3 regions of the Pseudoalteromonas sp. C2R02 genome follow, and region 1 is predicted to be linked to each of the others. Evidence: predicted binding sites of a transcription regulator. Region 1 holds the regulator's gene; each other region holds the start of a gene.
The links. Region 1 encodes FliA, which starts transcription of late flagellar genes. Its sites were predicted from a motif close to CTAAAGNTNNNNNNNNNNNNGCCGATA; they were not measured.
Positions count from the first base shown of each region.

Region 2: KO527_RS06480 (VC2046/SO_2500 family protein) is a predicted target of FliA. The motif match lies at 1,507-1,533, and genes of this name have one in related genera.
Region 3: KO527_RS25720 (DUF5610 domain-containing protein) is a predicted target of FliA. The motif match lies at 7,756-7,782, and genes of this name have one in related genera.

Region 1 is NZ_JAHKQC010000021.1:41,788-52,389, reverse strand. Features, by position in the region: gene KO527_RS06740 (chemotaxis response regulator protein-glutamate methylesterase) at 1-350, opposite strand, end outside; gene KO527_RS06735 (chemotaxis protein CheA) at 368-2,593, opposite strand; gene KO527_RS06730 (protein phosphatase CheZ) at 2,610-3,392, opposite strand; gene cheY (chemotaxis response regulator CheY) at 3,408-3,791, opposite strand; gene KO527_RS06720 (RNA polymerase sigma factor FliA) at 3,837-4,556, opposite strand; gene KO527_RS06715 (MinD/ParA family protein) at 4,571-5,428, opposite strand; gene flhF (flagellar biosynthesis protein FlhF) at 5,421-6,887, opposite strand; gene flhA (flagellar biosynthesis protein FlhA) at 6,907-9,030, opposite strand; gene flhB (flagellar biosynthesis protein FlhB) at 9,311-10,441, opposite strand; gene fliR (flagellar biosynthetic protein FliR) at 10,567-10,602, opposite strand, start outside.
Region 2 is NZ_JAHKQC010000020.1:135,262-145,863, reverse strand. Features, by position in the region: gene KO527_RS06490 (SulA-like leucine-rich domain-containing protein) at 1-401, shown strand, start outside; gene KO527_RS06485 (YchJ family metal-binding protein) at 467-925, shown strand; gene KO527_RS06480 (VC2046/SO_2500 family protein) at 960-1,475, opposite strand; tRNA gene KO527_RS06475 (tRNA-Tyr) at 1,828-1,912, shown strand; tRNA gene KO527_RS06470 (tRNA-Tyr) at 1,984-2,068, shown strand; gene KO527_RS06465 (SprT family zinc-dependent metalloprotease) at 2,182-2,877, opposite strand; gene KO527_RS06460 (response regulator) at 2,957-4,612, shown strand; gene KO527_RS06455 (ion channel) at 4,692-5,672, shown strand; gene KO527_RS06450 (hypothetical protein) at 5,681-5,836, opposite strand; gene KO527_RS06445 (SapC family protein) at 6,041-6,748, opposite strand; gene KO527_RS06440 (tryptophan halogenase family protein) at 6,969-8,510, shown strand; gene KO527_RS06435 (tryptophan halogenase family protein) at 8,551-10,089, opposite strand; gene KO527_RS06430 (TonB-dependent receptor) at 10,174-10,602, opposite strand, start outside.
Region 3 is NZ_JAHKQC010000057.1:49,813-59,562, forward strand. Features, by position in the region: gene rsd (sigma D regulator) at 1-28, opposite strand, end outside; gene hemE (uroporphyrinogen decarboxylase) at 458-1,525, shown strand; gene KO527_RS25695 (energy transducer TonB) at 1,597-2,985, opposite strand; gene sthA (Si-specific NAD(P)(+) transhydrogenase) at 3,102-4,538, opposite strand; gene KO527_RS25705 (fatty acid desaturase) at 4,616-5,749, opposite strand; gene fabR (HTH-type transcriptional repressor FabR) at 5,947-6,570, shown strand; gene trmA (tRNA (uridine(54)-C5)-methyltransferase TrmA) at 6,572-7,669, opposite strand; gene KO527_RS25720 (DUF5610 domain-containing protein) at 7,813-8,949, shown strand; gene murI (glutamate racemase) at 9,035-9,750, shown strand, end outside.

The sequences.
Region 1 (10,602 bases):
TCTTCTTTATCTCGCGCTATATCTTCAAACTTTTTAGGTAAAAAGTCTAAAGCACCCGCGTCAAGTGCATCAAAAGTTGCACTTGCGCCATGGTGCGTTAAAGAAGAAAACATTAATATTGGCACCGGAGATGCCTTCATTATTTGTTTTACTGCGCTGATACCATCAAGTATAGGCATTTCAACATCCATAGTAATCACATCAGGTTTTATTTCAGCCGCTTTTTCAACCGCTTCTTTACCATTATTTGCTGTATCGATTACTTCTAATTCTGGATCTTGATTTAATATTTCACTGACTCTTCGTCTAAAAAAACTTGAATCATCAACAACTAAAACTTTAATTGTCATTCAATTTACTCATTTAGTTATTTTACTTTGCCAGCATAGTGCTTTAATAAATTAGGTACATCTAGTATTAGAGCAATTCCACCATCAGACGTTATTGTAGCACCTGCCATACCAGGAGTTCCTTGTAACAAAGCATCTAAGGGTTTTATTACTACTTCTTCTTGACCTATTAATGAGTCAACGGCAAAGCCTATTTGCTGCGTTCCTAATTGAACGATAACAACATGTCCATCTCCACTACGTTGATCTGCTATTGAAGCTGGGTTTTTAACAAGCCAACTTTCAAGATAAAATAATGGAATTGCCTTATCTCTAACAATAATCGTTAATTGACCATCAACTATATTTGTTTTCGATAAATCGAGATGGAATATTTCATTTACACAGGCTAAAGGAAGTGCGAATGTTTGTTCTTCAACAAGTACCATTAATGTTGGTAATATTGCTAAAGTCAGTGGTACTTTAATTTCTAATGTTGTACCTGTACCTCTTTGAGATTCAATATTTATTGAACCATTAAGCTGAGTGATTTTTGTTTTAACAACATCCATACCCACACCACGACCTGAAATATCAGATATTTCTTCTTTGGTCGAAAACCCTGGTGCAAATATTAAATTAAATGCTTCATTGTCAGTCATTCTTGATGCAAAATCGGCATCAATAACACCTTTGCCTATTGCAATATCTTTTAGTTTATCTGGATCCATACCTGCACCATCATCTTCGATGGTTAAAAGTATATGATCACCTTCTTGGGAGGCTGAAAGTGTAACTGTACCGGTTCTTGACTTACCTGTTGCTTCACGTTCATCTGGCATTTCAATACCATGATCAACTGAATTCCTAACTAAATGCACTAAAGGATCTGCAAGTGCTTCAACTAAGTTTTTATCTAAATCAGTATCTTCCCCAACTAATTGAAGGTTAATATCTTTTTTCAAGCTACGTGCTAAATCACGAACAACGCGAGGAAAACGACCAAATACCTTTTTAATAGGTTGCATCCGTGTTTTCATCACAGCACTTTGCAAATCAGCTGTCACAACATCAAGATTTGAAATTGCCTTATTCATGCTTTCGCTACTATTAGTCGCACCTAGGCTTACTAATCTATTTCTAACTAAAACAAGTTCACCAACCATATTCATTATTTGATCAAGACGTTTAGTGTCTACTCGAACCGTTGTTTCAGCTTGTACTGCAGGAGATTTAGCTGCTTGTTTTTCTGCAGCTGGTTTTGATACTGGTTTAGGCTTTTCTTCTGCTTTTGCTTGTGGTTTTGCTACCGGTTTCGCAACTGGTTTTTCTACTTTTTTCTCAACTTTAGGTTTACTTGCAACTGCAGGTTTTTGAGCTGGAGTTGGCTCGGACTCTACCGCTTTAGGACCCTGTCCTTTGCCATGAAGTTCATCTAATAAAGCTTCAAATTCATCATCTGAAATATCTTCAGAATCTGAACTCGCTATAGGCGTACTTTCAACGACATTACTTTTCTCTTCTGGAGCTGCACTTTGGGTTTCACCAAACGAGCCAACACCATGTAACTCGTCTAATAAATTTTCAAATTGATCATCTGTAATATCGCCATCAGGTGCATCATTTGTGATTTCTGGTGCCGCTTTTGACTCTTCAGCTACAGGGCCTTTTCCTGCTCCATGAAGTTCATCTAATAAGCTTTCAAATTCATCTTCTGATATATCATCAATATTTGAATCATCTGAACTTGTATCATCCATATCAAACAATACGTCATCAAAATCAGAGCTTAAATCTTCTTCAGGGCTTGGTGTGACAGAATTTTCTACTTCTGGAGCTGTGGCTTCTTGAGGAGATGAAGCTTCGCCTTCACTTTGAGGTTTGCAAAGGTCATGCATCGCTTTTAGCAAATTAGGATCGGCCGCATCTGGTTGCTCACGATTTTGTATACAAGCAAACATAATATTTATACAATCTAGCGCTTGTAAAATAACATCCATTAATTCTGGAGTGACACTTATTTGCCCTTGACGTAAAATATCAAAAACATTTTCGGCACCATGACAAGCATCAACAAGCTCTGTCATTGCTAAAAATCCAGCGCCACCTTTGACAGTATGAAAACCTCTAAATATTGCATTTAATAAATCAGCATCTTCAGGGTTATTTTCTAATTCTATAAGCTGCTCAGATAATAATTCGAGAATTTCTCCGGCCTCAACCAAAAAATCCTGCAAAATATCTTCATCTAGTTCAAAACTCATGCAGCAGTTCTCCCTTTTAGAAACCTAAACTTGATAATAAGTCGTCAACATCATCTTGATCTGATACAACATCATCACGTTCTAATGCATCTATAATCGGACCCTCTGCAACTTGATCTAATTCTTTTTCAACTTGTAGAGATGATTCTATATTTTTTTCTTCAATAACTTCTTTTACAGGTAACTCACCATCAATTGGCGAGCCAAAAACTTTCAACATATGAATAAGGCTTTCTTCAACTTCACGCACAAGCTCTATCACTCTGCGAATAACTTGCCCTGTTAAATCTTGAAAATCTTGGGCCATTAAGACCTCTGTCATTAAGCCTTGTAGCTTTTGAGTATTACCCTGCGTATTTAAAATAAACGAATCTAACCCATGACATAAGGATTTAAACTCGCCTAATTTAAGGTCGCGACTCATAAGTCGATCCCATGAAGGTTTAATGTTATCAAGTTCGCTTGTTAGCTCATCAGCTATTGGTAAACCTGCTTCTATCGCATCCATGGTTTTATTCGCAGCTTGCTCTGTCATTTTTATGACATAATTTAAACGCTCTTTTGCATCTGGTAATGCGTCTTGCGTTAAATCGGTAAGCTTTGAATCTAACTGAAAGTTATTTAATGAGTCATGTAATTGACGAGTTAACTTACCAACCTCTTCAAATAGCTCAGATTGCATTTGTGTTGTTATTTGCAATAGCAATTCATCAGCTTGTGCTTGTTCATTACTTTCAAGTAATGATACAAGTTGTCTAGCTTGTTCAAGTGTAATTTGAGGTGAATCAGTTGAAATTATTAACTCATCCATAATTTAACCTAAGCGCTCAAACACTTTTTCTAATTTAGTTTTAAGCGTGCCAGCTGTGAAGGGCTTAACAATATAACCATTAACGCCAGCTTGTGCAGCAGCTATTATTTGTTCTTTTTTAGCCTCAGCAGTTACCATTAATACTGGTATATGCTTTAAGCTATCATCAGCTCGAATCGCTCTTAGTAAGTCTATACCTTGCATACCTGGCATATTCCAATCGGTTACTACAAAATCAAACTCTTGGTTTTGTAGCATAGGTAGTGCAGTACTACCATCATCTGCTTCTTGGACATTAGTAAAGCCTAAGTCTCTTAGCAAATTTTTAATGATTCTTCTCATAGTAGAAAAGTCATCAACTACAAGAACTTTCATATTTTTATCCAAAACATCCTCCTGTGAGGTACGAACTCAAGGTTACAACCACTTTATTTAAACCCAGTCACTGATTTTAGCTTTAAGCCTTATCATTGCCTGTCCATGTATCTGACTAACACGAGACTCACTTACATCAAGTATTTGTCCAATCTCTTTTAAATTCATTTCTTCATTATAGTAGAGAGATAATACAAGAGCATCTCTTTCAGGCAATGTTTTTATTGCCTTTACTAATGAAACATTAAACTTATCATTTTTTATTGACGCAAAAGGCGAATCACTTGATGATTTATCCGATGATATTTGCAGCACATCTTCATCAACACCGAGATCTTCTATTCCTAGAATTTTACCTGAATTCACATCATTAAGGATATGATGGTATTCATCGAGTGTAATATCAAGTTTTTCAGCAACTTCTATGTCTTTTACTTCTCGGCCTAGCTGAGATTCTAATTCTGAAATGGCTTGAGCAACCTGGCGACTGTTTCTGTGAACAGACCTTGGTACCCAATCGCCTTTCCTAATTTCATCTAGCATAGCACCTCTGATTCTTATGCCACCAAATGTTTCAAAACTAGCGCCTTTTGTGCCATCAAAGTTTTTAGCAGCTTCAATCAAACCTATCATGCCTGATTGAATTAAATCATCCAACTGCACACTTGCGGGGAGTCTCGCCAACATATGATAAGCGATACGCTTAACTAAAGGCGTATGACGCTCTACAACTTGTGCAATATGGTTATTATCACTGTATCCGGCTACTTTATTCACTAACAAAAATGCCTTTAGCGGTTTACTAATTTTTCAATAAAAAATTCCAGATGCCCCGAAGGCTGATTTGGAATTGGCCATTTAGCTGCTTTTGTAGCTAAAGTCTTAAATGCGATTGCGGCGGGAGATTTAGGAAAAAGGTCAACAATTGTTTTTTGCTTACGCGTTGACTTTCTCATATTTTCATCAAAAGGTACTGTTGCCACTAATTCTAATGAAACGTCTAAAAACCTATCTGTTACTTTAGACAGCTTAGCAAATAGTTCTTGCCCTTCTCTTAAACTTCTTACCATATTTGCAATAATTTTAAACTTATAAACACCATGTTCTCTGCTTAATATCTTAATTAAGGCATATGCATCTGTAATTGAAGTTGGCTCATCACACACCACCATTAACACATCTTGTGCTGCACGAGAAAAGCTTAATACCATTTCAGAAATACCTGCTGCAGTATCAACAATTAATACATCATAATCGGCATTAAGTTCACTAAATGCACGAATTAACCCTGCATGTTCTGAAGGTGAAAGCTCAACCATCGTTTGCGAGCCTGATGTTGCAGGCACAATTCTAATGCCGTGAGGTCCCTCAACTAAAATATCTTCTAATTCACACTCGCCAGAAAGCACGTGTGATAAATTTTTTTCTACACGTAGACCTAGCATGACATCACAGTTAGCTAAACCTAAATCGGCATCTAATACAAGAACACGTTTACCTTGTTGTCCCATGGCTATTGCCATATTCAAAGAGACATTTGTTTTACCTACGCCGCCTTTGCCGCCAGTTACTGAGATTACTTTAACTGCATTATTATTCTGTTTCATTTTACGCAGGCCACTTGCTTGATCCATAACTGTATTAATCATACATTCCTACTGTTTGAGATTCTACCGTTGAATCTCTGTGATATTGTGCGTTAGTCTTTTTAGCATACAATTGTTCTGCTTTTTTAACCAATTTTTCAGCATTTGCAACTCGAATGTCTTCAGGTACGCGCTGACCATTAGTAAGATACCCTATCGGCAGACGATTTTGAATCGCAATACTGATAATTTCTCCTAAACTTAGACATTCGTCAAGTTTGGTGAAAATACAACCACTTAACTGTACCTTTTTAAAGTGTTTTACTGTTTCTTGCAAAACGCCCATCTGTGCCGTAGCACTTAAAACCAAATAACTACGGATATCAACTCTAACATTTCTCATTAATGTATTTAACTGTTCGGTCAGACGTAAATCTCTTTGACTCATTCCAGCCGTATCTACTAATACTAGTCGCTTACCACGTAAATGGTATAAAACTTCAGCTAATTCATTAGCATCTTTAACTTGCTTGACTGGACAACCTATAATTCGGCCATAAGTTGCAAGTTGTTCATATGCACCAATACGATAGGTATCCGTTGTAATTAACGCAACTTTATCAGCGCCAAATTTTTGTGCTCCTAAAGCTGCAAGCTTTGCGACTGTCGTTGTTTTACCAACACCTGTTGGCCCTACAAGTGCAAAAACTCCGCCTTGGCGTAATATTTCATTATTCGTTGTATAAAGCTGGCTTTGTACCATTTCTAACAAAGCTTCCCATGCTTTTTTTTCTGATACATCATCAGGAATAAAACATGCCATTTGATCTGCGACATCATCATTGATGCCCATGCCTTTAAGTCTTTCTATCATATATGCACGAGTTGGGTCTCTGCGCGCTAAATCTTGTGTCATTAAACCTGATACTTGATGCTCTAATAATTGGCGAATTGCAGCCATTTCATCTTGCATCGCTTGCATTTCTTTATTATTTTGCTCTTTTATCTCTTTATGTTCTGATTTAACAGCTTTTTTCTCTGGAGCATTTGACTTGTTATACCAAGGAGATTCAAATGAATCATCATTTATTTCCTCGATAGGTTCATCAAACTTGTTATTAAACATATTTGACTGTTCGTTTTCTCTAGACTGAGTAGACTGTCTATTTAATAAGGCCTCTAAACTATCCGCAATTTTTGCTTCAGGCTCAGGTTTTGCTGCTAATGGTTTAGGGCGAACAAAGTTATTAACCTTTGAACTATATTGTGAGGCCATTTGTGAGTGAGCGTTTAGATTTGCACGTGTTCTTGTCTGATTAGCCAGATGCTGTGCAGCTGGTGTTTCAACTCGAGCTGCAGGCTTAGCCTGAGCTGGCGTTTTGTCGTAATCAACGGCAGCAACGATTTCAACACCATCAGCCATTTTTTTATTTGACATAATAACAGCATCTACACCTAGCTCTTCTTTAACTTCATTCAGTGCTGTGCGCATATCTTTTGCAAAAAAACGTTTAATCTTCACATTCTACCCCTTATCTTTATTATTGCTGACCAACAGAGCTGATAATTTTAATTTGCTTTTCATCTGGTACTTCTTGATAAGAAACCACGCGTAAACCAGGAATTGTATTTTTAACAAATCGTGATAAAACCGTTCTTAACATACCTGAGGTCAACAATATTGAAGGTTCACCTGACATTTCCTGGTTTTTATGTGCTTCACTAAGTGAGTTTTGCAACCTCTCAGCAAGCCCAGGTTCTATGCCAGCACCTTCATCGCCTGCATTCTGAAGTGATTGATGCAACATCTGTTCCAACTCAGGAGCCAAAGTTATGACAGGTATTTCATTTGATGCGCCAGCAACGTCTTGGATTATTAATCTTCTTAGTGAAATACGCACTGCAGCCGTTAGTACATCAGCATCTTGGCTTCTTGGTCCGTATTCAACAAGGGTTTGTACAATTGAACGCATATCTCTAATTGGCACACCTTCATTCAATAAGTTTTGTAATACTTTTACGATAGTTGTCAGCGGTAATACATCTGGCACTAAACCTTCAACTAAACGAGGATGACTTTTTTCAAGCATATCTAATAAGTTTTGTACTTCTTCATGACCTAACAATAAAGAGGCATTGTTATGTAAAAGCTGACTTATATGAGTTGCAACAACCGTTGCAGCATCTACAACTGTATATCCTAAAGATTGCGCTTCATCTTTTTGCTCAGGTGCAATCCAGACTGCATCTAAGCCAAATGCAGGATCTTTCGTTTCAATTCCGGCGACAGGACCAAATACTTGACCTGGATTAATCGCAAGCTCATTGCCATGTTTAAGCTCACCAACACCAGTAGAAACACCCATTAAGGTAATTTGGTATGCGTTTGGATCTAATTCAAGATTATCTCTAATATGCACTGGTGGTACTAAAAACCCCAATTCTTGTGATAGCTTTTTACGTACGCCTTTGATTCTACTTAATAGTTCACCGCCTTGTGCTTGATCTACCATAGGTATAAGTCTATATCCTACCTCTAAACCAATTACATCAACTTGTTGAACATCATCCCAACCAAGCTCTTTTTGCTCTTGTGCTGCCGGTACAGCTGCCCCAGGTGTATTTGTAGTTAACTGCCCACCTGCAGAATTTTGCTCTGTTTGTGCTTGTTGTTCACTAGCTTGTTTATGTCCATAATAACCAATAGCACCAATGATTAATCCTAAAGAAATAAAAGCTAAATGCGGCATACCAGGCACTAAGCCCATAGTGATCATTATACCTGATGCAATATAAAGTGCTTTTTCATTACCTAATTGCTTAGATATTTGCTCACCCATTTTATGTGATTCATTTTGGCGGGTTACAACAATGGCTGTACCAATTGACAATAGTAGAGATGGCAGCTGAGCAACCAGACCATCACCAATTGTTAGTAGCGTATATACTTCCATAGCAACACTAAATGACAAGTCATGCTGGATCATGCCAATAAACAAGCCACCTACAATGTTGATCACTAATATCACGATACCCGCGATAGCATCGCCTTTTACAAATTTACTTGCACCATCCATTGAACCATAAAAATCAGCCTCTCGTGTTACTTCTCCACGTCGGTCTCTCGCTTCATCCGCAGTAATAAAACCCGCATTTAAGTCTGCATCAATTGCCATTTGTTTACCTGGCATAGCATCTAATGTAAAACGTGCAGATACTTCAGATATACGTCCTGCACCTTTTGTAATTACAACAAAGTTAATAATGATCAGGATTATAAATACAACTAAACCTACAGCATAGTTACCACCAATCACAACATTACCAAATGCTGCAATTACTTGACCTGCGGCGTCGGGGCCATTATGACCTTCTAATAATACAACTCGGGTACTAGCAACATTTAAGGCTAGCCTTAATACTGTTGCGATAAGAATTACGGTAGGGAAAGCACCAAAATCAACGGGTTTAAGTGTATAAACAGTGATTAATAATACGAGTAATGCTAAAGCGATATTAAAAGAAAACAGCATATCCAATAAAAATGGAGGCATAGGCAATACCACCATAGCAAGCGCTGCTAAAACCAATAAAGGCGTACCAACACCCTTGAGGTAATCCATTTTTTCATTATTTAACTGAGTAAAAACTGCTTTCAAATCCATACAACTACAATTACAAAAAATTGACACTTGCCTGAGTAAAGGCAATTATCATTCCATCTTTATAAAGTATTAAATTAAAGTTCATACCAGTTCTTATGGGATAGTGAGCAAATATAAATTTGGATAAATTCTCAAGAGTTAGACGCTTGATTGAGTAATAGCTTACTATTGGGATGAAAGCACAGGTTTATAGCTCCAGACTAAACCTAAGTACCTTCATGAAAGCAACGTACCTATTGTATATTTAGACCATTTAGATTATTTATTATAATTGGTATAATTACTGCTTAAACTCATCTGGGATTGGAAGCTTTTTACTTAATTTAGTAGGTCGTTGACCTCGTCCTTTTTTATATTGTTTTAGCTGAAAAACATATGCTAATACTTGTGCAACTGCAACAAATAGCTGATCTGGAATTTGTGCTCCTACATCTGTAAAGTGATGTAAAGATCTCGCTAATGGCGGTGATTCTATAACTGGCACTTCATGCTCTTTTGCTATTTTTCGTATTTGTAATGCCATTTGGTCTATGCCTTTAGCTAAAACTATCGGCGCCCCAGCTTTGTCTGTATCATATTTAATAGCGACAGCATAATGAGTAGGGTTAGTTACGATAACATCAGCATCAGGTACATCTTGCATCATGCGTCGCTGTGACATTTCTCTTTGTGTTTGTCTGATCCTTGCTTTAATTTGCGGGTCACCTTCACTATTTTTATACTCATCTTTAATTTCTTGCAAACTCATTTTTAACTGCTTGTTATGGTTCCATTTTTGAAATGGCGCATCCACTAGAGCAACGATAGTTAAAGTACAAGATAAACCTAAAAAGACCCAAGCTAGAATAGTAAGAGAATGCTCTATATTACTTGGGGCTGACTCTATACTTAGATGTAATATTTCATCAAAATAGCCCATAATAATAAAAATTGCGACGCCAGCGACCAGACCAAACTTTAATAATGCTTTTGTCAATTCAATCGCAGCCTGAGGCCCAAACATACGACCAAAACCTTTGTAAATAGACATTTTACTTGCTTTAGGTGCAGCTGCGCCCCAGCTAAAATTAAAACCACCTAAAAAAGTATTTCCTATAAATGCGGCCGCTAAAATAATAGAAACAAACATGGCTAAACCAAACCAAAGCTCTCCTGCAACCTCACCCCAGGCAGAAAACATCTTAGTAGTATCGTAAGTTTCATTATGATTTAGACTCAGCATTCTTTTCATTACTTTTAATAATGCTTTACCAATATCAGGCCCGTATATAATTAAAGAAACAGCAGACATAATTAAAACAAATGCAGTACCCGTTTCTTTAGAGCGGGCTATTTGACCTTTCTTTTTTGCGTCTTCTAAACGCTTGGCGGTGGGGTCTTCTGTTTTTTCTGCACCGGAATCTTCAGCCATACCTTACCTTTTATCAATATTTTAAAAGTTAACTACAACCTACTAAATCACATATTAATCGAACCATTTGATGCCATTGTAGATCTGACTTACGCTGTAATTTTAATTCTTTAGCTTTTAGCTCTTTAACTACAGCCTACCATGCCACATATCAATTGGAC
Region 2 (10,602 bases), on a different contig from region 1:
GCTATGACTTAAATCAAACGCAATCTTCTATTCAGCTAATAGAAATTGAAGATGATATTTCAGCTACTTTTGAGCTAATGAAAATATTGCATCAATATAACAGCCAAAGCGGTTGGACACTGTTAATTGCACCAGATCAAGTGCCAAGTAAATCACTGTTAGACTCTTGTTCAATTGATAAATCAAAATTATTAGTGATCAGACAAAAACATTTATCAAATTTAGATTACGTGCTGAATTCGGCATTAAATAATGGCAATTTCTCTGCTGTGATCACTTGGACAAACATGCTAAATGATTATCAACTAGATTTATTAACCAAAGCCAAAATATCATCAAATACAAACCTATACTGCTTCAGCGATAAAAAACAAACAATTAACAGCCATTACGTTAGTTAAAAATTTAATCCTCAAAAATTTTTGTTAAACTTGCAGAAATTTTTTAAAGGTAGATTGAATTAAATATGTGTATTTGTGGTCATGAACAGAGCTTTGAAAGTTGCTGTAAACCTTATATTGACGGTGATAAAATAGCGCAATCATCAGAAACTTTAATGCGCTCTCGCTACAGTGCATATACCCAAGGTAATGCAAAGTATATATACAATACGTATGCAAAAGATAAACAAGCTGAAAATCCAGTAAAAGAAATCGCTGAATTTGCTAATAGCTGTCAATTTATAAAGCTAGAAATAATTGATTCACAAGACCAATCCGATACAGGTTACGTTAAATTTAAAGCCCATTATTTATTTGGTAACCTTTACTGTACGTTACATGAAAAATCTGAATTTATAAAAGTAGAGGGTGCGTGGTTTTACTTAGACGGTGATATTAAAGATACACCAGAAGTAAAACTAAATAGGAATGATGTATGTCCTTGTGGAAGCAATAAAAAATTCAAAAAGTGTCATTACCAGTAAAGATATAAATGATAAATTTACTTCGGGTGATAATTTACGCCTGAAGTAATGTTAAAGGTTCGTATAACTTAGGCTCTTGTAACTGATTATAAAAATCTACCGCATTCATTTGATTTTGACTTAACTGAATATCATTAGACTGTATTCTCTTTCTAACAGACAATTCACAATTATCTATAATTTGGCTATTTATATGACTCAGATCATCTCTAATAGCCAAAGGTTCGGGTGATAAACAATTCATCAATTTAAACTGATCTATTCCTTGATTTTGAATAATTTTAGCGTTTTCCTTACCAATTAACATATTATACTCTGATGGCGCCAACTTTTGCTCAGTAGCAGCCCCTAATAATAATCTAAGGTTTGTATCTTTATTATCAAAACTTTGAGGGTCACTTTGCGGTAAGTGAAACTGAGAAAAATCTAGAGCATCTTTTGATAACATAGCCAAAAGAATTGAAAAATCATTTCGACGATTCTGCGCAACACAAAGAGACAATTGATTGCCTAGTTGCATTTCATTAGTCAAAATATTTTCAAGTTGCATTAAATTACTCTTGGTTAGATAGATAAAACCCTATCGGCCTAACCATCAATATCTTAAATTAAATTGCGCTCTTTTTATAAAATAAATGGCGTTTCTTAATCAAAGCGCCATATAAAGAAACAACTTCTTAAACACCTTAAGTCCCCGCTGAATGACCACTTTATTAAAAGTCAGGGGATAAGTATTGAAATTGAAACCTCAGGTTTAGTTCAAGACTAAACCTAACACAATATAAATAAAGCTACATTGATTGCATTTCAAGCTAAATGGGCAGTATTCAAGCAAACAGTCATAAATTTAAAAAAATACCTTTACAGCCGTGATAATTTTGATAATATCCGCTTCGTGTTCTGGAGGGGTTCCCGAGTGGCCAAAGGGATCAGATTGTAAATCTGACGGCTCAGCCTTCGGTGGTTCGAATCCACCTCCCTCCACCACTTTTTTCTTGGCCGAATAAAGTGTGAATACAAGCTTTAATAATTTAATATTATTATTCGCCGCATACTGCGGAGGGGTTCCCGAGTGGCCAAAGGGATCAGATTGTAAATCTGACGGCTCAGCCTTCGGTGGTTCGAATCCACCTCCCTCCACCAGTTTCAAATTACCTACTATTCTAAATAATTCAAATCTGATTTAATATCTGAATTATAGAGCTATACCTTTATCTACTCATCTTATAATTTTCGTATAAAACACCAATTCCAGTTCAAATATCTAAACTCATTGCATTTATTTTCAACCAAGATTCAGCCTCCGTTACATTTGAATAATGACTGTTTACTAATCGCCAAAAACGCTTGCTATGATCTAAGTATTTTAGATGGGAAATTTCATGCACGATCACATAATCAATCACCCACTTAGGTGCGCCAGCTAATAAAACATTAAAAGTTAATTCTTTCTTTGAGTTACATGACCCCCATCTTCTCTTATAAGTTTTTATTTGATAGTTCGTAAAACTCAATTCCATATAATTAGATACTTCAGGCAATTTAATATCTAAGTATGAATCAAGACTTTGTTTTAAAAAAACCTTTAATTGTTTTTGATAATGCGCTTGTAAATTTTTGACTCTACTTGCTGCAGATAAAAATAAGGTTTTTCCATCAAATTTAATACTAGATACATTTGAGCGCAGCAATTGTATTGAAATCGCTTCCCCAAATAATTTAAATGATTGTGTTTCCAACGGTGATTTTTTATTTTTAATTGCATCGGTATTTAATTGTTGCTCAGCAATTTTATTATTTATCCATTGATGTTTCTTTATAATCAAATCATCTATATATGACTTTGGAACAAAATGAGGTGCTAATACGGTTACTTCAGAGTTTTTTATATTAATGGCAATTGTTTTACGTTTTTGGCTTTTTTTTAACTGATAATCTATATGCAAAGTCATCTCTAATTAAATTTCTAACGCAGTTTTAAGCTAAATAGTTTACTATTCATAATAGTGAAAGGCTAAACATATAAGTAAAATGCCAAAAAAAGAAATGATTAACTTTAAAGAAAAGAAAGTTTTGATTGTAGACGATCAACGCTCTTTTCAAACTTTACTTAAAGGCATGTTATTTGGCTTAGGCGCCAGAAATATACATTTTGCAGATACGGGTGAATCTGCCATTCAGCAATGTATGGAAGTAAAATTTGACTTACTATTTATAGATTATAATTTAGGTTTAGGTAAAAATGGAAGGCAATTATTAGAAGAGCTCAGGGCAAAAGACTGCCTAGTTGTTGATGCTATCTATATGATTGTCTCAGGTGAAACAACGAGACCTATGGTGCTAGGGGCAGTTGAAGCTGAACCAGACGACTATTTAATTAAACCTTTCTCTCAAGGTGTTTTAAAAAAGCGAATAGATAAAGTACACAGTAGAAAGTTAACACTAAAACCTGCTTTAGTCGCATTATCTAAAAACGATAATGATTCTGCGATAGAAGAAGTAAAAAAAATTATCGAGCAAAACAATCGTTATAGGCAATACTGTTCAAAGCTATTATCAAATTTACATATAGAGCAAAAAAACTTTAATGAAGCTGAGAAAATTTTAGTGAATGAACTCAGTAATAAGCGTGTCCCTTGGGCTTTAACTTCTTTAGCAAGTATATTATATCAACAAGATTTATTTGATGACGCATTAGAATTGTGTGATGAAGTCTTAGAGCAAAATAGGTTTCGTGTAGAGGCGCATGATATAAAAGCTAAATGCTTATTGGCACAAGGCCAGAAGAAACAAGCCTTAAAAGCCATCAAGAAAAGTTCATCTATTTCACCATACTCATTTTCCAGGCAATATTTACTGGCTGATATTGCCAGGCAAAACCATGCTTATAATAGTTTAGTAAACGCATGCCAATCTCTATTGTCTATGAGTAAAAAATCAATTCACCAATCGATCGAGCATCAGTTAAATTATATTCGTTCTCTACTTGATGCGGCTCAAAATACCGATAACGCTCCCGATAAAGAACACTATTTAAAAGAAACTAAATTAGCGATACAACAAGCAAAAAATGAGAAAAAGTTATTTGAAAAAACATCATTTTCATCATTCGAAACTTTATGTCAAGCAAGGATCAACGCAGTTCAAGGTAATTTTTTAAACGCAAAAAAAGACTTAGCTAATTTACAGCTTAAATTAGAAGAAAATAATGAAAACCTGTCTTTTGATTTATATCCTGAGTCGATTCTCACTTTAATGCAAATTGGTGAATTTGAAGCAGCAACAGAACAACAAGCAAGCTTAAGTGAGCAGAATTCAAATACGGCTTTTGTTGATGGCATGCTCAAAGATCAAGCTGCAAAGTCAGAAGAAAATGTGAGCTTATTTGAAGAGCATAATAAAAAGGGAATTGGAGAGTATAAAAAAGGCAATTTCAGTTTAGCAATAGAGTCATTTGAAAAAGCGCTAGAATATGCTGCTGTAAATACAGGCAGTGCTTTAAACCTCATTCAAGCGCTATTACAAGTGCTTCAACATTCAAATAATGATCAACAACAAATACATACAAAATGTATTGATACATTCAAATTAGTCGATGGTATTAAGCTCCCTCACCTGCATGAAGAACGTTACATTAATTTACGAAATGACTTCAAAAGGATTTCAGCTGGATTCAAAAAAAACTGATTCATTAGTTGATTTTTTAGCAAGCTGTAAGATTCCTGCTACCATTATATTAATATAAACCACCCAATTTCTGATGCTTATGACAGAAAAACCTAAATGTAAATACCACTCTTCTGATGGACAGCATTGTCAGGAAATAGATATGGGCACTGGCTTTTGTTTCTGGCATGATGAAAAATTTGATAAAAGTGGATTAGATTTAAAAGATAAACTAGAAAGATACGCTAAATCTGGCGGTCTTTTACGAGGCTTAAAACTAAAGCGTTCAAATTTAGATGGCTTAAACTTAGTTAAAAGAGGCTCAAAAGAAGGCTACGATTTAAGTGAAAGCGATTTTTATCGTGCCAGTTTAAAAGGTGCACATCTTTTCAATACAAAAATAGAAAGTGCATCTTTAATGAAAGCTAATTTGAAAAGTGCCAATTTACATTGTTGTAGCTTAATAAATACCAATTTATTGGGGATCAAGTTATTCAATACTAGAATTGATAACATTGATATAGGCTCAAAAATATTACAGCAACAGCAAGCTCATAGTGCGATTAAAGAGGGAAAACTCGATGTCGCATTAGATTATTATGAGCAATCAGAAGAGATTTACCGAGACTTGCGTAAAGCAGCTGAATTTGAGGGATTATTTGAACTATCAGGAAAGTTTACCCATCAAGAGCTCATTATGCGCCGTTATCAATACCCCAAATGGTCGAAACGACGACTATTCTCAAAGTTTATAGATGTATTATGTGGTTATGGTGAAAAACCACTAAATGTAATATTTTTCTCATTATCTTTAATATTTTGCTGCGCACTATTGTATTTTGTTTTTGGTGTGAGCTATGCAAATGAAATTATTAGATTCAGTTTTGAAAATTCTTCCTCTGATAACATATCAGCATTGTTAAACAGCTTATATTTTAGCATCGTCACTTTTACAACATTAGGCTATGGCGATATCACCCCTGTTGGTTTCTCAAGGCTTATTGCGGCCTGTGAAGCATTCTCAGGAAGCTTTACTTTAGCTTTATTTGTTGTTGTCTTTGTCAAAAAGCTTACGCGTTAAAATGCAATTTAAGTTGCAATTTGCATTTGACTGACAAAAAATAAACATACAAATGTAAAACTAATAATTTTTAAGAAAAATAGCTGAGATCTCAACTTCTGGATCTCTTTGCTTTTTTTGAACATTCTTAACTCTAACGCACGACAATATTCTTTACTAAACATAATAAAATTCCTTAAAACGATAAATATATTGTTTTATTTTTACTGCATATTAATTAAGCATTTTCGATGCCAGAAATTGATTTTAAATGTTTAAAGCTATAGGGAACAGAAACAGCAGACTTTTGGAATTGATATTAAATATGAGAGGTAGTTTAAATGAAACCCAAGAAAACTTGGGTTTTATTTAAACTTATAAATCTTTATTTAAGCTTGTGCAGACTTAACACGTGCTAAACGATTTACTTGATGCATTGAAGTTAAGAAAGAGTAAATCGGACCTAGGTAGCCACGTTTACGAATATCTAAGAAATCTTCATCAGATAGTTCATTTAATTTCTTTTCATCAATTAAATAAATACCGTTGATATCACGCTTCTCGCCTTTAATCTCTAGAGTAAGTGTTTGCGCTGTTAATAATTCTTTTTCTGCTAAGAACTTAGAGAATGCTGCAGTTACTTGAGAAAATTCAACAAAAGAAATTAAAGAGTCTTTACGACGCTTAAGGTAATCAGTCTCTTCGCCTTTATCGTCAAATAATGCTTGGCCTTCTTCTTCGCCAACTAAATCACTTGATTCTACAATACCTACGATTAGTTTTGTTTTATCTTCTGGTGTTGCAGATAATACTAATGGGTAACGTGTTAGAGCATGTGGTACATAAGCACCTTGCCATTGGTCATCTTTAACCATAAGGTTTTCATTAGGCTCAAGACCTAACATTGCAACTGGCTGAAACTCACCAGATTCTGAGTTTTTTACAAAAACAATTGGGTACTCGTTAGCTACACGTGAAAACTCATGTGCAACAATTGGCACTAAATGCTGAGTTTTAATGAATTCGATATTGATGCCATTTTTTATTTTTGTATTAGCATGTGTTTTATTGTGTAAAGGTTGGATATTATCCGCCATGGGTACTACTCTCCGTATAACAAATAGCCACTAAAGAATTTAAATTGCTGTGGCCTATAAAATAATGACTCCATATTACATAACTTAATATGTCAGTCAATTAATTACTGATGCTTGTATGTAAACTAATTCAGAATCAATGTTAATAAAACATAAACACAATTTGACAGCGCTGTCTTAAATATTTAAATTATACCAATAAAAAACTGGTGATTTTATTATGAAAAAAGTGAAAACTGTAAATGTGATTGGTGGGGGCACCTCAGGTTGGTTAAGTGCAGCAATGCTAGCTAGCTCTTTTAAAAAAACAGGCCAAGATATCATTGTCCATTTAATAGAATCAGCGAATATACCGACTATAGGCGTCGGGGAAGGTACTTTCCCAACCATAGTAAATACGCTACATGATATTGGATTAAGTGAAAAAGATTTCTTTGCTCAGTGTGATGCAAGCTTTAAACAAGGTGCGCAATTTTGTAATTGGTTACACGAACCTCAAAAACAACAGCATAGTTACTATCACCCATTTGATCCTACCGCGATGCCAAAAGGTATAGACTTATCTGCTTACTGGGTTCGAAATAAAAATGAAAATAAAACCACCAAAGACTTTGCACACTCGGTTTGTTTACAAGCACACTTATGCGACCAAAATTTAGCTCCTAAAGATATGAACACGCCTGAGTATGCTTGGATGGCTAAATATGCATATCATTTAGATGCGACCAAACTTGGAAAACTTGTAAAAAAACATGCTATAGCAAACCTGGGTGTTGTGCATTCATTTGCCGATATAACAGATGTGAAGCTAGATGAAGATGGCTTTATTGAATCTGTTATTGCAGATGATAATACAGTATTTTCAGCTGATTTTTTTGTTGATTGCACTGGGTTTTCTTCTTTATTGTTAAGTAAAGCACTCAAAGTCCCTTTTATTGACAAAAGTAAATATTTATCTGTCAATCGCGCTGTTACCTTGCAAGTTCCGTATGAAGATCCTAACACACCTATCCCCACTCATACGATTTCAACGGCACAAGAAGCAGGCTGGATTTGGGATATCAGTTTACAATCAAGACGAGGCACAGGCTATGTGTATTCATCTGAACATACAACACCTGAGCGCGCTGAAGAACTGTTATTAAAATACTTAAATATACCTCAAAGTGATGAAGTTAAATTAAGACATTTAAGTTTTGATGTGGGCCATAGAGAAAAGTCGTGGGAAAAGAACTGTGTTGCTATCGGGTTTTCCAGTGGGTTTGTTGAACCTTTAGAAGCAACAGCGATTGCTATGGTAGAAGCAGGAATACGTTCGTTAGCAGCGAGATTCCCTCAAAATCGTGAAGCCATGAAAACAAGACAAAAGCAATACAATGAAATTTTTACTCAACGGTGGAATAATATTATTGATTTTGTAAAACTTCATTATTGTTTAACTAATAGAAAAGACTCTCAGTTCTGGATAGATCAAACGGATCCTAAAACCATACCACAAACGCTACAGGATAAACTTGAAGCATGGCAGCATTATGCAGCAACAGAGGGAGACTTTCCAAATAAATATGACATATTCAACATTTCCAGTTGGCAATACATCATTTATGGAATGGAATATTTACCCCAATATGTAGAATGCGGTACTTTATCAGATGAAATATTAGAGAAAGCATTTGAATCAATACAATTGATGGGAAAAAATGCAGAAATGAAACTTGATACCAACCGAAAGTTGATCGACTGCTACTCAGGTAATAAATAAAGGTTTGCTGTACTTACATAGTAAGTACAGCTGTATATTTCTATAGCTTTTGCATACCAAATTGATTAATTTTATCTATTAACTCTCGATGCTTTGGTAGATCATTAACTAAAATATCTGCATGTTTCTTCACCTGTTCAGCATCAGACTTAGCTTTAGCTAAATAGCTTTCGCTTAAGTTACCTATGGTAGTCTGGTACTTCATTCCATAAAGCACATACAAAAAGTTCTCAACATCAAATATTTCAAACTTTGAAAAGAAATCAGAAGTTTTTGGTGAAAATGATTGCCAATGTAATAGCAACTGTTTTAAATGCTCTGAAATGCCGTCTTCTTTTTTGTTATCTAGCCAAAATTTCGAATCTTTCCTATCTGAAATACAGTAATGTAACTTAATAAAGTCAATGACACGATCCCAGCAATAAGTAATACGTTTATTGTACATATTTGATAAGTTTTCGCAGTGTGCTTGTTCTTCAGGAAAATTTTGCGCTAATTGCTTTGCACAAAAATCAGCAAGTAAAATTGCTGTCGCCTCTAAAGGCTCAACAAAGCCTTGCGATAAGCCAATTGCAACACAGTTTTTATGCCAAAACTTTTCTAAATACCCGATATTCATTGGAATACTGCGATGTGGTAACTCAGATAAATCTTCGCCTAAATATTTTGCGAGTTTTTCTTTTGCCAGCTCTTCATTCATATATTTTGATGAAAAGACAAAGCCAACTCCCCTTCTTTGAGGAAGCGCAATATCCCAAATCCAACCGGCTTGATGTGCAGTTGCAATTGTATATGAAGGAATATCATCATCAATATTTGTCGGAACTTGCACTACGATTGCCGTATCTATCAATAATTCATTAGATTTATCTATAAATTGTACACCTAGGTGTTTTCTCATAAGAAATGAGCTAAAACCTGAGCAATCAATGTAAAAATCAAACTCGGTACCATCCTTACAATTATCAGATTCTAAATTAAGTGATTTTATTGAACCGTCTTCTTTAAGGGTCACATCAGTAACATTAGCTATTTGATGTTCCACATTGAATTTTTCACAGGCATTTTTTGCTAATAGCTTCGCAAACTTCTTTGCGTTTAAATGATAGGCGTAAGTTGTGGTTCCTTGATATTCTGGAGTCGATATCGTCTTAGGACCGAGTCCCGCATCACAAATAGCGCCTTGAAATGACGCGATGTCGGCAAATGACGTTTTTTTATCAGTTGATAGCCAAAATGGCGCTAAATCATCACCTAAAGGAAAAGGATAATCAAATAAGTGGTGGTAGTAGTTATTTTCACCATGATTATTTTTATCCAACCAATTTACAAATTTAACCGATTGCTTAAAAGTTACATCACATTGCTGAACAAAATCTGTTTCGGATATACCAAAACTTTTTAAGGTCTCACGCATCATTGGAACAGTGCCCTCTCCTACTCCTATAGAGGGAATATCTGGTGATTCAATTAATGTAATAGATGTATTGGGACGATTTATCAGCGCTTTGCCTAAATGATTAGCAGCTAACCAGCCAGCTGTACCACCACCTACAATTGCTATTTTATTTATTTTCATTTAGTTTTCCAATTCGCTATTTAGTACTGTATATAATACAAAAAAACCCGGACAATGCCGGGTTTTTTATTGTTTAAGTTACACTTAGAAGCGGAATTGTGCGCCTAAAGAATAACGAGCTTCACCTTCATAGCTTGCTGTAGGATAACCGTTAGATGTTCTCCAGTTAACTGGTGTTTCACCTTGGTCACGACCAACTTGTACACTATCTTCTTCAAGAAGATTAGTTACATCAGCAGTGATTGTGATGTTATCAGTAAGATTATATGAAGCACTTAAATCAAGTGTTCCGAAATCTTGATGTTCACGTGCTCCATAGAAACCAGTTTCACGGATCATGTACTCTGAACGCCATGAGTAAGCTACACGTGCAGAGAAATCATCGTTTTCGTAATAACCAACTGCATTTACTGTATGCTTAGATGAATCAGAGAAAACAGAGTTTCCGTCAACATAGTTGCTTGCATCAGCTTGCGCATCAGCAAAAGTGTAGTTAAATACTGTACCAAAACC
Region 3 (9,750 bases), on a different contig from region 1:
GTTGTGCTTTTTCTAGTTGTGTTAGCATAATTATTCTCCCTGCTCTTACTATACCTCTATAAGAATGAAATATAAGCAAAAGATCAACCTATTTTTAATAATAAGTTCATAATTAAATGTAACTAAATGATTTATTTGAATTTATAAAAACACTGGTTTTTTATCTTGATTGTTAAAAATAAAAAACCACCAACTTATTTTACTAAGATTGGTGGCCTGAATTTTGTAACTGTCTCGTTTATCCGAGATTCTTATTGTTTTTTAATCTATATACAAATTTATAACAAATAGTTATCCTTGTAGCAACCTTTTATTTTGTGATTGTTTTATATTCCTTGATCTTACACATAGAGGGTTTGAGCTCTAAGTGTTAATATAGTCATATAACTTAGACATCCTGCAGTAGTCATTTTAAAATTTATAAAATGTTGGGATTAATCAGCTAAAAGAGACTTACATGAGTGAATTGAAAAACGATCGTTATTTACGTGCTTTATTAAAACAACCAGTAGATGCAACGCCTGTATGGATGATGCGTCAAGCAGGTCGTTATTTACCAGAATACCGCGCATTACGTGCTGAAGCTGGTGACTTTATGAGTTTATGTAAAAACGCGGAGTTTGCCTGTGAGGTAACATTACAGCCATTACGTCGTTACCCTTTAGATGCCGCTATTTTATTTAGTGATATTTTGACTATTCCTGATGCTATGGGCTTAGGTCTTTATTTTGAAACAGGTGAAGGCCCTAAATTTGAACGTACTATTGAACGTATGTCAGATGTAGAAAACTTACCAGTGCCTGATCCAGAGCAAGAACTTGGCTATGTAATGAATGCTGTGCGTACTATTCGTCGTGAATTAAAAGGTGAAGTTCCATTGATTGGTTTTTCAGGTTCACCTTGGACGCTTGCAACTTATATGGTTGAAGGCGGAAGCAGTAAAGCATTTGGCAAAATCAAAAAAATGGCATTTGCTGAACCTAAAATGTTGCATATGTTATTAGATAAATTAGCTGATTCAGTTATTTTATATTTAAATGCACAAATCAAAGCTGGTGCACAATCAGTAATGATTTTTGATACTTGGGGTGGCATTTTAACACCAAGAGATTACAAGCAATTCTCATTAGCTTACATGGATAAAATTGTTAAAGGCCTTATTCGTGAAAATGATGGTCGTAAAGTTCCTGTAACCTTATTCACTAAGAATGGTGGCATGTGGATTGAAGATATCGCTGCAACAGGTTGTGATGCAGTAGCGCTTGATTGGACAATCGATATGGCTGATGCAAAGCGCCGTATTGGTGATAAAGTTGCACTTCAAGGTAATATGGATCCTGCAATGTTACATGCATCTCCTGAACGTATTCGTGAAGAAGTTAAAACAATTCTTGAAGGATTTGGTGAAGGCGGCACAGGTCATGTATTTAATTTAGGTCATGGTATTACACCAGATGTAACACCAGAAAATGCAGGCGTATTTATTAACTCAGTACATGAGCTAAGTAAGCCTTATCATAAATAAGGCGATACAATAGTAATAAAAAAGGAGAGCTAAGCTCTCCTTTTTTATTACTTTACATGACTAAAATATGTTTAGTTATTTAATCTTAAACTTGCACCACTTGCCATCATAGCAGCTTCTCCGCCTTCAATTAAATCTAAGTAGTTCTTCGTTGGCCAGTTACGGTTTTTGGCTTCATCATACGCTTGGCGTAATAACGTATCACCTTGTTGTACACGACCCATTTCAGTATATGCTGCGCCTAATACTGATAATAATGTTGGGTTTGTTGCATCTAATGAACGTGCCAGTTCTGCATATTTGATTGCAGATGAAACATCTCTAATACCTGCTTCATCAGAAAAAGCTAATAATCTTGAGTATTCAACCATAGCAGGGAAGTATTCGTGTAATGTTGCAAGTTTTAAGAGTTCAGCGGCTTTTTTAACATTGTAATGCACACTTTCATAATTTAAATATGTTGTCGCTAATTGGAATTGGGCTCTGGCATTTTGTGTTTCACTTGCTTTTATTAACCAAGCAAATGCTTTGTCTTCACTTGGTTGGCAACCTTCACCATTTTCAAAACAATGTACTAAACGCAATTGGGCATCGTAATTACCATTAACGGCTGCTTTATAATACCAATTAATATGCTCGCCTTTTGTTGACTCTATTACTTCTTGTTCTAGCATTAAGGCGTAGCGTGCTTGTGCATAGCTATTTCCTTTAATAGCAAGCGCTTTTAGTTTATCTGTGTATTGTGCAAGCTGTTTTTTATATTGTTTATGGTTTTTAGAGCTTTGGCTTTTTGTTTTAAAAGTGGTAATTAAATCATGAGCACGATCTGGCTCACCATTGCGTTTTACTTGAGGCTCATATTGCCATTGTTTAACGGCTGCAAGTGCATATTCATCTAATGCGCCCTTAGGGAATGACGCTAATACACGCGCATCTTCCACATGACCACTTTCATCAACATTATAAGATATGCTGACCCAGGCGCTATTAAGTGCAGCAAGGTCTGATGGGTATTGCGGTTCTACTTTTTCGATTAACTTAGCTCGAGCTGGGTAAAAGTTAGTGCGCTTTAAATCAGGTTCATAAAGAGATTTATGCTTTTGACTGCCATATTTATTTTTAAGAGCAAGGTAGGCCTGTTTGCCTTCTTTTCTAGAGGGGATGCTTCTTCTTAAATTACGGTACTTTTCTTTAGCTTCAGGGTGTTTAAAATCTACAGCAAGTAAGTACCAAGCATATGCAGTTGTGATATCTTTTTCTACACCTAAGCCTTTTTCATAAAGCTGTGCTAATTCGAATTGTGCTTTTGAATGACCACGTTGTGCTAAAGCTGTAAATTCTTTTGCGGCCGCTGCAAAGTTATTATTTTGTAAATCTTTGTTGGCTGATGAAAAATCAGCTAAAACACTTGTAGAACAAAGTGATAGAGCTATAGTTAATAGCTTCATTTTACTTTTCATTTTGCACCAGCCTAATTATTGTTGTTGTTATACAATTAAGTTTACAATAATTTTACACAGATACAATAGTTAGATTGAAAAGTAGGCACAATTAGTACCTACTTTTTATGGTGATATTACTTTATCAAGCGATTAAGACCATTTAATGCTGCAACACGATATGCTTCAGCCATTGTAGGGTAGTTAAATGTGGTATTAACAAAGTAATTAATATTATTACCGCCATTCTTTTGTTCCATAATTGCTTGACCGATATGAATGATTTCAGTCGCTCTCTCACCAAAGCAATGTATGCCCAATATTTCTTTGGTTTCGATATGGAATAAAATTTTCAGGCTACCGACTTCAGTACCTGCAATTTGTGCTCTTGCTAAATGTTTAAATTGTGCTCTACCTACTTCATATGGTATTTTTGCCATCGTTAGTTCTTGCTCATTTTTACCAACCGAACTAATTTCAGGAATAGTATAAATGCCAACAGGCAAGTCACTAACCAATTTAGCTGAGCAGTGGCCATCAACAATTGCATCAGCAGCAATACGACCTTGATCAAAAGCAGCACTTGCTAAGCTTGGATAACCAATGACATCACCCACAGCATATATATTGTTAATTTCCGTTTGATGACTTTCATTTACTTTTAACAAACCTCGGCCATCGGCAACTAAACCCACTGATTGTAGATTTAAAGTATCAGTATTACCTGTTCTGCCATTCGCAAATAAGATGCAATCAGCTTGCATTTTTTTACCTGATTGCATATGTACTATTACGCAGTCATCACGTGTTTCGATTTTATCAAAGTCTTCATTATGACGAATTACGATGCCACTGTTCCAGAAGTGGTAGCTTAATGCATCTGAAATTTCAGCATCCATAAATGCCAGTAGGCGATCACGGGTATTGATTAAATCTACCTTTGAACCAAGGCCTCTAAAAATAGAACCGTATTCACAGCCAATCACACCTGCGCCATAAATGATGATATGTCTTGGGTCGTGTTTTAGTTTTAAAATAGTATCACTGTCGTAAACACGGCTATGATCAAAATCTATTTGTGGTGGATGGTATGGGCGAGAACCCGTTGCAATTACGATTGTTTCAGCTGTCAGTAATTCTATTGAACCATCAGGCTTTTTAATTTGAATTGTATGTTGATCTACAAAAGAAGCTTCTCCGTGATATAAGCTAATGCGGTTTCTATCGTAGAAGCTAGTACGTAAGTTAACTTGCTTAGAAATAACATTGCCAGCATGGCTTAAAATATCAGGAAAAGTAAGCTTGTTTCTAGATTCTTGAGTATTAAAAAGCGGATTACGATTGTACTCGATTAATCGACTTACTGAGTGACGTAGTGCTTTTGATGGGATTGTGCCCCAATGTGTACAACCGCCACCAACAGATTCTTGTTTTTCGATAACGGCGACACGTTTTTTACTTTTAGCCAAGTTCATGGCGGTGCCTTCACCGCCAGGGCCTGTGCCTATAATTATGGCATCAAATTGATATGATACTTCTTCTTGTGCCTTTTTAGACTTACTTTGCTTTGCCACTGGCTATCCTCAATTATTTCGCTTGAAACAAAAATAACCAGATCATAACCTTAAAGCCTATGATTGGGGTATTTTAGTTAACTATACCGAGCATTAAGCAACTTGATGTTTAAATCAAGCCATGCTTGTTTTTGCTGCTGCCAAGCCTGTTCAAACTCTTGGTACTGTTTATTTAAAGCTAGTTTTTCATATTGTTGCAATATGGTACTTTTTTTAGCTTCAAGCAATTGTTTTTTTAGTTTTGCGTAATGTTGTAATTTTTTGATTAATAATTCGTATTCGCTCTGCAACAAGTCTAGCTTGTCTTGAGTGACAGAAAATTGTGATAATTTTCTGGTTGTTGCAGCTAGTTGCGTTTCAGCTTTTGCTTTTTCTATGCGATCTATCGAAATCGTTTTAAGTTTTTTTGTAAGACCAAAGTATGAAAGTGACTTGATCATCCATTTAGTTGGGTCGTACTGATACCATTTTATACCATTTCTATAATCACTGGCAAAAATATGATGGTAATTATGATATCCCTCACCATAGGTGAAAAAAGCTAAAATACCATTATCTCTGGCCGTATTTGATTCAGTATAAGGTCTAGTTCCCCAGATGTGTGCGACTGAATTAATAAAAAAAGTAAAATGTTGGCTTAGCACCAGTCTTAATAATCCTGATAATAGTAACATGCCAATCACATCACCAAATATGATCCCTAACAATAATGGGATAGATACATTAACAAAAAATGCTAGCGGGAAATAATACTTGTGTTGCCACATGACTATTTTGTTTTTTTGTAAATCTCGCGCATTGTTGTAATTACCATATTGATCACCTTGATAATTGCGTAACATCCAACCTATATGGCTATACCAAAAACCATTAGTTGCGGCGTAAGGGTCTTTAACGGGATCATCAACTTGGCCATGATGAATTCTATGATCTGAGCTCCAGTGAAGTGCGCTATTTTGCATTGCAAATGCACCACCGATGGCAAAAATACACTCTATAACAGGGTGTGCCTCATAAGTTTTATGAGCCCATAATCTGTGGTAACCTGCTGTTATTGATAACCCGGCAAAAAACATACAAGCAATAAATGCCCACCAAGTTGTGCTGGTATATCCAACCATTACGCCATATAGAGGCACTAAAATGATTGCGGCTATAAATGTCAGTGTAAAAAATAGGACGTTTGCCCAGATCAATGGTGGTTTTTTCATTTGTCTTCTTCGTTAATAATTTAAATTAGTTTATTTGAGCGTACAACTGTGCGCTAAAATAGTAGTAAATTATCTTTTAGTCAAGTTATTCGATAGAGTAAAAACGAATTTACCTAGTAGTTATGTTAGACTTCTGACTTGTGAAACTTGTCTAAGTAGATAAAAGAAAGACAAAAGTTAAATTTATAGAGGTAGCTATGGCTGGCGTTCGTGCAAAACAAAAAGAAAGAACAAGACTTGCCCTAATTGAAGCGGCATTCAATCAATTGAGCGCAGAGCATAGTTTATCCAATTTAAGTTTAAGAGAAGTTTCTCGAGAAGCAGGTATCGCACCAACTTCTTTTTATAGACACTTTAAAGATATGAATGAATTAGGTTTAACTTTAGTTGATGAAGCGGGGTTAACACTTAGGCAGTTAATGCGCCAAGCGAGAAGAAGAATAAAAAGCGAAGGCAGCGTAATACATACTTCAATTCATACTTTTATGGAGTTTATTGAAAACTCGAGTAATCAGTTTCGATTATTGCTACGTGAACGTTCAGGTACTTCAATTGCATTTAGAAGTGCAGTAGCTCGAGAAATAAAACACTTTATTTTAGAGCTGGCTCATTATCTAGAAAACGAAACAAATTGTGATGCTGATCATGCTTACATTCAAGCGGAAGCTATGGTTACTTTGGTATTTAATGCAGGAGCTGAGGCTTTAGATATTGATAAGAAACAAAGGGATGAATTGGTTGATAGATTAGTTTGGCAATTAAGGTATGTTGCTAAAGGCGCTGCAATCTATGGTAAAAAAGCAGCACCTAAAAAAGACTAAGTTATTTTCGCGTTAAAAATACGCCGGATTCTATATGGTGTGTATATGGAAACTGGTCAAAAATAGCAAAGCGCTCAACTTTATGTGTTGTGGTTAATTGCTTTAAATCTCTTTCTAATGTATCTGGATTACAAGAGATATAAATAATATTATCGTAGTTTTGCGTTAAAGTAGTTGTTTTCTCATCCATACCCGCTCGTGGTGGGTCAACTAAGATCGTTTGACAGTTATAACTCTTTAAATCGATACCATTTAATCGAGTGAATTCTTGCTCACCATTAAGCGCTTGCGTGAACTCTTCACTGGACATGCGGATGATATCAACATTATCAATGTTATTTTCAGCAATATTAAATTGTGCTGACTTTACTGATGATTTTGAAATTTCAGTTGCTAATACACGATCGAATGCACTTGCCAGCGCGATAGAGAAATTGCCATTACCACAATATAGTTCTAATAAATCATTTTCTAAATTTTGGCTAATATCTAACGCCCACTCTAGCATTTTTTGATTTAGCTTTGCATTGGGTTGTGTAAAGCTATTTTCTACTTGTTGATAGGTAATTTCTTTACCTGCCACATTAAGTTTTTCAACTAAGTAGTCATTACCTAGTAATATTTTTTGCTTTCGTGCTCTACCAATAATATCAACATTAAATTCTTTGCTTAAAGTTGCTTTTAATTCTTCTGCTGCGACTAACCACTCATCTTCTAAAGGCTTGTGATATAATAAACTTATTAATACTTCACCACTTAGAGTTGATAAATAATCTATTTGAAATAACTTACGTCTTAAAATTTCATTGAATTGTAATAATGAAATTAATTTAGGCATTAAGTCGTAAATGATAGGTGCAGCTGGTTCAAAATGTTCAACTCGGATTTTTTCTTTGGTTTCTTGATTAAACATTATGTGGAATAAATCATCACCTTCATGCCATACTCTAAACTCGGCACGTTGGCGATAATGTTTTGGCTCAGAGTTGAAAACTTCTAATTTTTTAACTCCGAATTGTTCAAATTGCTTTTGAATTCGGATTTCTTTTTCACTTAGTTGTGAATCGTAAGTAGTTTCGTCAATTTCAATAATAGCCATTATGTTTTCTCGTCTGAGCTGGTCGCGCTATTTTATGGAGTGATATTAGTTTGTCTATATAAATTTAAATATTTTATTAATTCATACTTTAGTATTGACGTAAATTGCCGATAAGCAATAAAGACACTGAATTGGAGCAAGTCATGAAAATTGGTTCTTCTGGGTTTCAACCCGCATCGTTATTTAATCAGTTGTTCAAAAAGAGTGATAAAGCACAAGAGCACTCTCAAATGTCTGGTTCAGTGCAGTTTTCAAAAAATACCCAAATTGCCTCAAGAGTTATGCAAGATAAGTTATCTAACTCTCTATCCATGCCGCCAACTTCAGCTAATAAAGCTGAGTCTTTATTTGATTTTGAAGAAGTCGCAAAAAATGTTTTAGGTTTTGTCAAAACAGCTGTTTTAAATGCGCAAAGTAATGGTGCGTCAGATGACAAACTTAAAGATATTCTTAATCAAGCAAGAAGCGGTATTGAAACAGGTATAAAAGAAGCATCTGAAGAGCTAGAAGATTCTGGTTTAATGACTGATGATATACAGGAGGGCATTGCTAAAAGCTCAGAACTGATGAATAAAGGTTTAGATGAATTTGAAAGTGCGTTAGAAACACCAAAAGCATCATCAGTAAATTATGCTCAAGCAAGTAGTTATAATTTATCAAACAGTGCTGATTTAACAATAAAAACTCAAGAAGGCGATGAAATTCGTATTAGTTTTAATTCAGATTATCAGCATCAAAATGCTTCAGTCTATCAGTCAAACAATCAAAGTGAATCATTCGCATACCAAGATTCAAAATCATATTCAGCTGCATTTTCATTTGAAGTTAATGGCGATTTAAATGAAGAAGAGCAAGAAGCGATAAATGCGCTTATGTCTGATTTACAAAAAGTCAGTGATGATTTTTTCTCTGGTTCATTGGAAGATGCATTTGAACAGGCGAGTAAAATTAATATGGACACGAGCCAACTCGCAGCATTTTCAATGAATTTACAACAAACAGAGAGTCTCGTCAGTGTTAAAGAATATCGCTCCAATATGCCAGGGGTTGATTTAGCCAAGCAGCTCGCGCCACTTAATGAAGGTTTGGAGAAGGCATATGAGCAGGCTAAGCCGTTATCTATTGAAAATGAATTAGCTGGGATCTTACAGTGGTTGAATCAAGAAAGAGAGCAGGCTGATAAATTTATAGAATATAGCCAATCATTATTTGATCAGCTTGCTTTACTTGACAATGAAATACCAGAGATTGAAAAGTCAGATAGTGATATCCAGTCTTAAAGTTTTCAAACTAGCTCAGTTTCTTGAGCTAGCAAAGGTATAATGTCACAATAGTATGTCTTCTTATATTTATTGAGCTTTACCTTTGCAGCATATTGTTATTTTTGATTCGGGTATTGGTGGTACATCTGTATTAGCACATATTCAAAAAGCATTCCCTAATGCTAACTATAGCTATTTAATGGATAATCTATATTTACCGTACGGTGAATTAGAATCAAAAGTATTGCAACAAAGGTTATTACAAAAACTTAAAACGGTTGAAGAATCTTTTGAACCGATAGATCTCATCGTTGTTGCTTGTAATACAGCAAGTACACAAAGTCTTTGTTTATTACGTTCTCATACAGATATTCCTATTGTAGGTGTTGTGCCTGCAATCAAACCTGCAGCAAGTAAAACCAAAACCAAAAAAATAGGCTTATTAGCAACACCTGCAACTACAAATAATAAATATATACAAAACTTAATTAAAGATCATGCTAATGGTATTGAGGTTCATTTATATGCTTCTGTAAATTTAGTGACTTTAGCAGAGCATAAATTTTGGCGGGGTGAAGTAAATCAATTCGCATTAAAGGAAGAGGTTGAGAATTTAAATATCTCCAAAGAAATTGATTATTTAGTTTTAGGCTGTACACACTTTCCAATTTTATCATCAGAGATACATAAAGCGTTAGATATGGATATTGAATTAATTGATTCGGGAAATGCTATCGCAAATAGAGTAATTGATGTATTGCCGCAAAATATAAAAGATCAAAAATCACAACAAATAAAAAGGCCGGTGCGATTTTACGC